DNA from 4 places in the Kineococcus auxinigenes genome. Region 1 is predicted to be linked to each of the others. Evidence: riboswitches for the same ligand, from Rfam matches in the RefSeq annotation. Region 1 holds a riboswitch; each other region holds the start of a gene.
The links. Region 1 has a riboswitch for S-adenosylmethionine ahead of ACRYR9_RS15295 (MetQ/NlpA family ABC transporter substrate-binding protein). Riboswitches for the same ligand answer to the same signal wherever they lie in the genome.
Positions count from the first base shown of each region.

Region 2: another riboswitch for S-adenosylmethionine. It lies ahead of ACRYR9_RS18505 (methylenetetrahydrofolate reductase); the one in region 1 lies ahead of ACRYR9_RS15295 (MetQ/NlpA family ABC transporter substrate-binding protein).
Region 3: another riboswitch for S-adenosylmethionine. It lies ahead of ACRYR9_RS05105 (ABC transporter ATP-binding protein); the one in region 1 lies ahead of ACRYR9_RS15295 (MetQ/NlpA family ABC transporter substrate-binding protein).
Region 4: another riboswitch for S-adenosylmethionine. It lies ahead of ACRYR9_RS10195 (sulfurtransferase); the one in region 1 lies ahead of ACRYR9_RS15295 (MetQ/NlpA family ABC transporter substrate-binding protein).

Region 1 covers NZ_JBKBCT010000061.1:13,477-15,666, forward strand. Annotated here, with positions in the region: gene ACRYR9_RS15290 (FecCD family ABC transporter permease) at 1-509, opposite strand, end outside; SAM riboswitch class IV at 668-777, shown strand; gene ACRYR9_RS15295 (MetQ/NlpA family ABC transporter substrate-binding protein) at 980-1,933, shown strand; gene ACRYR9_RS15300 (methionine ABC transporter ATP-binding protein) at 1,935-2,190, shown strand, end outside.
Region 2 covers NZ_JBKBCT010000101.1:2,362-4,551, reverse strand. Annotated here, with positions in the region: gene ACRYR9_RS18515 (sulfite exporter TauE/SafE family protein) at 1-604, shown strand, start outside; gene fdxA (ferredoxin) at 601-927, shown strand; SAM riboswitch class I at 969-1,062, shown strand; gene ACRYR9_RS18505 (methylenetetrahydrofolate reductase) at 1,133-2,137, shown strand; gene metE (5-methyltetrahydropteroyltriglutamate--homocysteine S-methyltransferase) at 2,134-2,190, shown strand, end outside.
Region 3 covers NZ_JBKBCT010000009.1:50,302-52,491, reverse strand. Annotated here, with positions in the region: gene ACRYR9_RS05110 (MBL fold metallo-hydrolase) at 1-857, shown strand, start outside; SAM riboswitch class I at 944-1,051, shown strand; gene ACRYR9_RS05105 (ABC transporter ATP-binding protein) at 1,200-1,952, shown strand; gene ACRYR9_RS05100 (aliphatic sulfonate ABC transporter substrate-binding protein) at 2,062-2,190, shown strand, end outside.
Region 4 covers NZ_JBKBCT010000030.1:761-2,950, reverse strand. Annotated here, with positions in the region: gene ACRYR9_RS10200 (FxLYD domain-containing protein) at 1-561, shown strand, start outside; SAM riboswitch class I at 624-717, shown strand; gene ACRYR9_RS10195 (sulfurtransferase) at 993-1,916, shown strand; gene cobA (uroporphyrinogen-III C-methyltransferase) at 1,971-2,190, opposite strand, start outside.

The DNA.
Region 1 (2,190 bases):
GCGTAGACCAGGACGGAGGCGGCCAGGGCGCCGGTGAACGCGCTGCCCGCCAGGGCGTGCTCGCCCCAGCCGGCGCCGGCCCCCAGCAGCAGCGCCGCCGCGGCGCCCGTGGAGGCGCCGGAGCTGACGCCCAGCAGCTGCGGGTCGGCCAGCGGGTTGCGCACCATCGCCTGCAGCGCCGTCCCGCACACCGCCAGCCCGGCGCCGACGGCCAGGCCCAGCAGGACCCTCGGCAGGCGCACGTCGTGCACCACCGCGTCCACGACCGGGTCCCACGTCACCCGCGCCGGGAACCCGACCAGGTGGTGCCCGGCCACGCGCAGCACGTCGGCCGGGGCGATCGCGACGGCGCCCACGACCGCACCCAGCAGCGCCGCCGCCCCGGCCAGGACGGCCAGCACCAGCAGCACCAGGGCGCTGCGGCGGGCTCGGGCCCGCCGCCCGAGCGGGTCGCCGGGACGGGCGGGCGGGGCGGGGCGCCACCGGGGCGGGGCGCCGGTCGACGGCACGGGGACCTCCTGCGGGCGCGGCACGGCGGGTGGGCTTGTTGCAACCTACTCGCGACAAGCACCGGCGGCCGCACCGGTGCGGGGCGCCCGGCACCGCGGGCCCCGGGCGCCCCGCCGCGTTTTGACGCTCCCTCGAACCCGTCGTTACGATCCACGACGGCATCGAGCGTCAGCGTCAAGCCCTGGCTTGCTGACCGGCAACCCTCGTCCGCGGTGGGGTGCTCCAGGTGAAAGCCCGGCGGGGCGGTGCGCCCCGCAAGCGTGTGGCCGTGCCGTCGCAGCAGCGGTGGACCGGCCTGGTCGAGCAGGAGGCAACCCGTCGTGAGCCCGCGCGCCACGCCCCCCTCGTGTCCCCGGGGCGGCACCGCCACCGGCGGCTGACCGCCCCGCGCCCTCCCACGACCCCCGCGCCGCCGGACCCGGCGCCGGCGGGGGACCCGAACCCGCACCACCCCACGAGGAGCCCCGAGTTGTCCAGCGCCGCCACCCCTCCGTCCCTGCCCGACAAGCCCGGCCGCAGCAAGCTGCCGATCGTCGTCGGCGTCGCCGTCCTGGCGGTCATCGCGATCGTCGTCGCGATCGTCGTGCGCAACACCGGCGACGACGACACCGCCACCACGGCCGCCGGCGAGGCGCAGACCGTGCGCATCGGCGTCACCGACCAGGCCGAGCCGTACTGGGGCACCTACGTCGACCTGGCCCGCGAGCGCCTCGGCGTCGACGTGGAACTGGTGAACTTCTCCGACTACAGCCTGCCGAACCCGGCGCTGAGCCAGGGCGAGGTCGACCTCAACCAGTTCCAGCACACCCAGTACCTGGCGAACTACAACGTCACCGCCGGCGACGACCTGCAGCCCGTCGGCTCCACCGCCGTGTACCCGCTGCCGCTGTACTCCACCCAGCACGACGGCCCCTCGCAGCTCCCGCAGGGTGCGAAGGTCGCCATCCCGGACGACGCCATCAACGAGGCGCGGGCCCTGCTCGTGCTGCAGGACGCGGGTCTGCTGACCCTCGCCGACGGCGGCTCCGCGTTCTCCACGGTGGAGGACGTGCAGGAGGCGAAGGTCGAGGTCGTCCCGCTGGACGCCTCCCAGACCGCCGGCGCGCTGCAGAACGGATCCGTGGCCGCTGCCGTCGTCAACAACAACTACGCCACCAGCGCCGGGCTGCCGGTCGAGGACGTCGTCCACCAGGACGACCCCGAGAGCGAGTCCGCGGTGCCGTACGTGAACCTCTTCGTCTCCCGCGCCGAGGACACCGGGAACCAGACCTACCTGGACCTCGCCGAGCTCATCCACGACCCGGCCGTGCAGGCGGAGTTCGTGAAGAGCTACCCGCAGGCCGTCGTCCGCGACGTCGACCCCGCCACCCTGCAGGAGCAGCTGGCGGACGTCGAGGAGGACGCGCGGGCGGCGCAGGGCTGAGATGGCCGACCCCATCGTGCGCCTGCGGGGCGTCACCAAGCGGTACGAGCGCGGCGGCAAGTCCGTCACCGCCGTCGACGACGTCAGCCTCGACGTGCACGCCGGCGAGGTCATCGCCGTCATCGGGTACTCCGGGGCCGGCAAGTCCACGCTCGTGCGGCTGGTGAACGCCCTGGAGGCGCCCACCTCCGGGACGGTCACCGTCGCCGGGCGGGAACTGACGCGCCTGCCCGAGAAGGACCTGCGGACCGCGCGCC
Region 2 (2,190 bases), on a different contig from region 1:
GATCAGCGCCGTGCTGCTGCTGCTGGGGGTGTACGTGCTGCTGCGCTCCGCGGTGGCGCGCTTCGACGAGCGGTCCCTGCACCGGCCGCTGCGGCGGCGCTTCCTGGCGCCGCTGGGGTTGTTCGCCGGGTTCGTCGACGCGACCGGCGGTGGTGGATGGGGCCCCGTGGGCACCCCCGCCCTGCTGGCCTCCGGCCGGCTGGAGGCGCGCAAGGTCATCGGCTCGGTGGACACCAGCGAGTTCCTCGTCGCGGTGGCCGCCAGCGCGGGGTTCCTCGTGGGGCTCGGCTCGCAGGGCATCGCCTGGACGTGGGTGCTCGCGCTGCTGCTCGGAGGCCTGGTCGCCGCGCCCATCGCCGCCTGGCTGGTGCGCTACGCCCCGCCGCACGTGCTGGGCTCGGCCGTCGGCGCCGTCATCGTCCTGACGAACTCGCGGACCCTGCTGCGCAGCGACGCCGTCGGCGCCCCCGACCCGGTCCGCTGGGTCGTCTACGCGCTGATCCTCGCCGCCGGCGCGCTCGCCGTGGCCCACTCGGTGCGCCGGCACCGCCGCACCGCCCGAACGCTCACCACCACCGACAACGAGAGGAGCAGCGCGCAGTGACGTACGTCATCGCACAGCCCTGCGTGGACCTCAAGGACAAGGCCTGCATCGAGGAGTGCCCGGTCGACTGCATCTACGAGGGTGAGCGCTCGCTGTACATCCAGCCCGACGAGTGCGTCGACTGCGGCGCCTGCGAGCCGGTGTGCCCGGTGGAGGCGATCTACTACGAGGACGACGTGCCCGAGCAGTGGTCGGCGTTCACCGCGGCCAACGTCGAGTTCTTCGAGACCGTCGGCTCGCCCGGTGGTGCGGCGAAGGTGGGCCTGATCCACGCCGACCACCCGGTGGTGGCCGCCCTGCCGCCGCAGGGCGGGGAGCACTGACCCACCGCACCACCAGCACCACCAGCACGACCAGCACCGCCACCCCATCCAGAGCGGCCGAGAGTCCTGGCTCGACGACGCCGCAGCAACCCCCCGGTCCCCCGGGAGCGGGTGCTTCCGCCAGGTCGATGGAGTCGACGATGTCCCGCACCACCGCCCACCCGTCCCCGGGCACCACCGGGCCCGGCGATCCCCGCGCGCTGTCGTGAGCGTCGCGCCCCTGGTCGCCGGAGCCGCAGGCCGCCCCACCCTGAGCTTCGAGCTGTTCCCCCCGCGCTCGGAGCGGGCCCGGGAAGCCCTGCACCGCACGGTCCACCGGCTCGCCGGGACCGGGCCGGACTTCTTCTCCGTGACCCACGGTGCGGGCGGCGGAACCCGCGACGCCGGCTGCGAACTGCTCGCCCACCTGCGCCGCGAGACCCGCGCCGCCGCCGTGGCGCACCTGACCTGCGTCGGTGCCACGAGGCGGCAGGTCGTGGACCTCGCCCAGGAGTTCTTCGCCGCGGGGGTGCGCGACGTCCTGGCGGTGCGCGGCGACCCACCGGCCGAGCGGATCGCCGACCCGGCACCGGCCGACGCCGTCCGCCGCGCGTGCGACCTGGTGGAACTCCTGCACGTCGCCGACCGCCACCACCACCTGAACGCGGGAGGTGACGGTGCGGCGGTGACGGCGATCCCGCCGCTGAGCGTCGCGGTGGCGGCCTTCCCGGCCTCCCGGCGCGCGGGCGACCTGCAGGCCCTGCGCGCCAAGCAGGACGCCGGCGCCTCCTTCGCCATCACGCAGGTCTGCTACTCCGCCCGGGAGTACGCCGGTTTCACCGCCCGGGCCCGCGACGCCGGCATCACCCTGCCGCTGCTGCCGGGGATCATCCCGACCACCGACCCGGCGCGGTTGCTGCGCCTGGAGCAGCTCACCGGGGTCGCCCCACCCGCCGACCTGCTGGCCCTGCTGGAGTCCGCGGCCGAGCACGGCGACGCCGCGCGCCACCGCGCCGGCACCCGCTTCGGCCAGGCCCTGGCCCGCGACCTGCTCGCGGCCGGCGCCCCCGGGCTCCACCTCTACACGTTCAACGCAGCGCCCGCGGCGCTGGACCTGCTCGAGGGTGTGCACCTCGGCGCCGGGACCCCGACGGTCCCGAGCTCGGCCGGACGGCCGCAGGCATCCGCGGTTCCCCACGACGCCGCGCTCGCGGCTGGAGGATCCCGATGAGCACACAGACCCGCACCACCCGCCCCGGCACCACCGACGTCCCCGCCTGGTCG
Region 3 (2,190 bases), on a different contig from region 1:
TGGGCCACTCCACCGCCGTGCTGGACGCCGCGGGGGTGCGGGTGGTCACCGACCCGGTGCTGCGCGGGTCGTTCGCGCACCTGCGCCGCCGCCCGCCGCTGCCGGACCCCGAGCACTCCGCCGACCCGGCCCTGGTGCTGCTATCGCACCTGCACCACGACCACCTGGACCTGCCCTCGCTGCGCCGGCTGCGCCCGCGCTGGGTGGTGGCCCCGCCCGGTTCGGCCGCGTGGCTGCAGCAGCGCCTGCGCGGCACCGGCAGCGCGGTCGGGGAGGTCGCCGTGGGCTCCTCCGTCGAGGTCTCGCGCGCCCCGGCGGGCCCGGTGACGGTCACCGCGCTGCCCGCCCACCACGACGGCCGCCGCACCCTGGGCCGGCTGACGGGGGCTCCCGCCGGGGCGCTGCCCGTGGGGCACCTGGTGCGGCTGCCGGGGGTGTTCCCCCGACGGCCCGAGGCCGCCGGCGGCGCGGACCTGCTGCTGTGGGCGGTGGGTGACAGCGGGGAGTTCGACGGGTTCGCCGAGTCGGTGCTGCGCGCCGCCGGGCGTGCGCCCGACGTGGCCCTGGTGCCCGTGGGCGGCTGGGGCCACACCCTCGGCGAGCACCACCTCGACCCCGAGCAGGCCGCGGCGCTGGTGGCCCGGGTGCGCCCGCGCGTGGCCGTGCCGGTGCACTGGGGCACGTTCGCGCCGGTGGGCCTGGCCCGCACGATGGGCGAGCGGTGGACGGCGCCGGGCCGGCGCTTCGCGGGGGCGGTGCGCGAGGCGGGCGGGCGGGCGGTGCTGCTGCGCCCGCGCGGCGCGCTGGACCTCGACGCCGCCGGCGAGCTGGTGCCCTCCCGGCCCCGGGCGCGCTGACGGCGCCGACCGGCGCCGTCGCCCGTGCGGCGCAGGGTGCGGCGGCGCCGTTTTGACAGCGCGGGCGGACGTCACGTTTGATGTCGCCACCATCCAGAGCGGCCGAGAGACCTGGCTCGACGACGCCGCAGCAACCTCCATCCGCTCCCTGGCCGGAGCGGGCGGTGCGGTGCTCACGCCAGGAACGATGGAGGAGCAGTGTCGGCCGTACCCACGCGCCCCGCGTCCAGTCCCGCCGTGCCCGGTCCCGCTGCGTCTGGTCCCGCAGCACCCGGTCCCGCAGCGTCCCGTCCCGCCGCGGCCGTCCCCGGCGCCGGGCGCGTCGAGGCCGCCGGCGTCGTCCTGCGGGGGGTGGGGCGCTCGTTCACCACCGGCTCCGGCAGGCACGACGTCCTGGCCGGGGTGGACGTGGACGTGGCGCCGGGCAGCACCGTGGCCCTGCTGGGCGCGTCCGGCTCCGGCAAGTCCACCCTGCTGCGCCTGGTCGCCGGGCTGGACACCCCCACCTCCGGCACCGTGGAGGTCGGCGGCGAGGCGGTGCGCGGGGTGGGCGGGCGCACGGCCGTGGTCTTCCAGGAACCGCGGCTGCTGCCGTGGCGGGACCTGGCCGGCAACGTCGCGCTGGGCCTGCCGCTGGGCACGCCGCGCGCCGAGGGCCGCGCGCAGGTGCTGCACCAGCTGGAGACCGTGGGCCTGGCCGGGTTCGCCGGTCACCGGCCGCGCCGCGTTTCCGGCGGCATGGCCCAGCGCGCCGCGCTGGCCCGCGCCCTGGTGCGCCGCCCCGGGGTCCTGCTGCTCGACGAGCCGTTCGCCGCGCTGGACGCCCTGACCCGGCTGAAGATGCAGGACCTGCTGGACGACGTGCAGCGCGGCACCGGCGCGACCGTCCTGCTCGTCACCCACGACGTCGACGAGGCGCTGCACCTGGCCGACCGCGTGCTGGTGCTGGGGACCACCGAGGGCCGTGTCGGCGCCCACGTCGTGCGCGACCTCGCCGTGGGACCGTCGCGCCCGCGCGACCGCGGCGACGCCGACCTCGCCCACCTGCGCGTGGAGCTGCTCGAACTGCTCGGCGTGCCGCGCGCGCACGCCTGAGCGCCGGGCCCTGCGGGCCCGGCTCCGCTGCACCCCCGAACCCGCAACACCCCCGCGAACCCCCGTCGTCCGCCGCTCGTGCGGACGACCCTGCCCCCTGGAGACAACCGTGTCGCACTTCCCCCGCCCCCTCGCGCGCCGCACCGCCCTGGGTGCCCTGTTCGGCGGCGTCGCCCTCGGTGCCGCCGGCTGCGTGCAGGGGGAGTCCTCCTCGGGGGCGGCCCCGTCTGCCGGTTCG
Region 4 (2,190 bases), on a different contig from region 1:
TCCGTCGTGCTGGGCCTGGCGGGTGTCGCCACCGCCCTCGTCCCGCGGCTGCACGTGGTGGCCCTGTGCCTGGCGCTGCTCGGCGCCGTGGCGGGGATCGCGGCGGTGCGCCGGGCGCGGCGAACGGCCGCCGCCGGGTTGGCCCTGTCCGTGGCCGCAGCCGCGGTCGTCGTGGTCGTCACGGCCGAGGCGCGCGGCGACGTCGTCGACGACCAGCCGGAGCCCGGCCCCGCCGGGCCCGGGATCAGCGCTCCGCCCGCCGAGGGGGGAGCGGCCGGCACGCGGCCCTCCGGCTCCCCCGAGGGCATCGCGGTGACCGGTTGCGGCGACGCCGGCGCCTCCGGGGCGGCCACCGCGACCCTGGAGGTCACCGGCACGGCCGAGCGCTCCGGTGCCTTCGCGGTCGTCGTGGAGTGGATGGACGCCGCCGACGCCCAGCTGGGTCGGGGACGGACCGTCGTGGAGGACCTCGCGCCGGGGGAGACGAGGACCGTGCAGGTGCTCGGCGAGGGCGTCTCCGGTGCGGTGGCCTGCCGGGTCCTGGAGGTGACCGGGGCCTGAACGGGCGGCGGGTGGTGCGGCGAGGTTGACAGCCCGCCCCCGCACCGGGCACGGTGGCGCCACGACCATCCAGAGCGGCCGAGAGACCTGGCTCGACGACGCCGCAGCAACCCCCCTCCCGCAGGGCGTGGGTGCTTCCGCCAGGGCCGATGGAGGGCACGCGATGACGCAGGACCGCACCACAGAACTGCACTCCCGGCGGCACATCGACCTGTGCCGCCGCGGTTCCGCCGCCTGTCGCTGACAGCCCGCAGAACCCGCCCGGACCGCGGGGTGCGCCCCGCGGACCCGGGGCGCACCCCGCCCGCCCGGAACCCCCGCGCCGCCCCGACCGGTCGAGCGCGGGAAACCGGTACGGCACCACACCACCACCGCACCCGGCCGCCGCACGGCGGCCGTCGAACCCTCGTCACGCCCTGGAGAGAACACGCATGTCCAGCACCACGTCCGGCACCGCCCCCGTCGACACGACCGAGCCGAAGTTCTCCGAGTACGCCCACCCCGAGAAGCTGGTCAGCACCGCCTGGCTGGCCGAGAACCTGGGCAGCGAGGGCCTGGTCGTCGTGGAGAGCGACGAGGACGTCCTGCTGTACGAGACCGGTCACATCCCCGGCGCGGTCAAGGTCGACTGGCACACCGAGCTGAACGACGAGGTGACCCGCGACTACGTCGACGGCGCCGCGTTCGCGGACCTCCTCTCCCGCAAGGGGATCCGTCGCGAGGACACCGTCGTCATCTACGGCGACAAGAGCAACTGGTGGGCCGCGTACGCCCTGTGGGTGTTCACGCTGTTCGGTCACGAGGACGTGCGCCTGCTGGACGGCGGCCGTGCCAAGTGGGCCGCCGAGGGACGTGAGCTGACGACCGAGACCCCCCAGCGCGAGCGCACCGAGTACCCCGTCGTGGAGCGTGACGACAGCCGCGTGCGCGCGTTCGCCCCGGACGTGCGCGAGCACCGCGGCGGCCTGATCGACGTCCGCTCGCCGCAGGAGTACACCGGTGAGCGCACCCACATGCCCGACTACCCGCAGGAGGGCACCCTGCGCGGCGGGCACATCGCGGGCGCGGCCAGCGTGCCGTGGGCGAAGGCGGCGAACGAGGACGGCACGTTCAAGGACCGCGCTGCGCTGGAGGAGATCTACTTCTCCGGCGCCGGGCTGACGCCGCAGACGGACACCGTCACGTACTGCCGCATCGGGGAGCGTTCCAGCCACACGTGGTTCGTGCTGACGCACCTGCTGGGCCTGGAGAACGTGCGCAACTACGACGGCAGCTGGACCGAGTGGGGCAACGCGGTGCGCGCCCCCATCGTGGTCGGCTCCGAGCCTGGCGGGATCGGCGCCGCGAAGCGCTGAGCAGGCCGACGTCGAGGGGGCGGGGCCCGGTGGGTCCCGCCCCCTCGACGCGTCTCAGGCCCCGTGGGGGGCGAGGGCGTCGACGACCTCGCCGACCACGACGACGGCCGGGGCGCGCACCCCCGCGGCGCGCGCCACCCGGGCGAGGTCGGCCAGGGGCGCGGTGGTGGTGCGCTGCCGCGGGCTCCAGCCGTCCTGCACCACGGCGACCGGTGTGGCGGGGTCGCGACCGGCGGCCAGCAGCCCCGCGGCGAGCCGGTCCAGGGCCGCCACG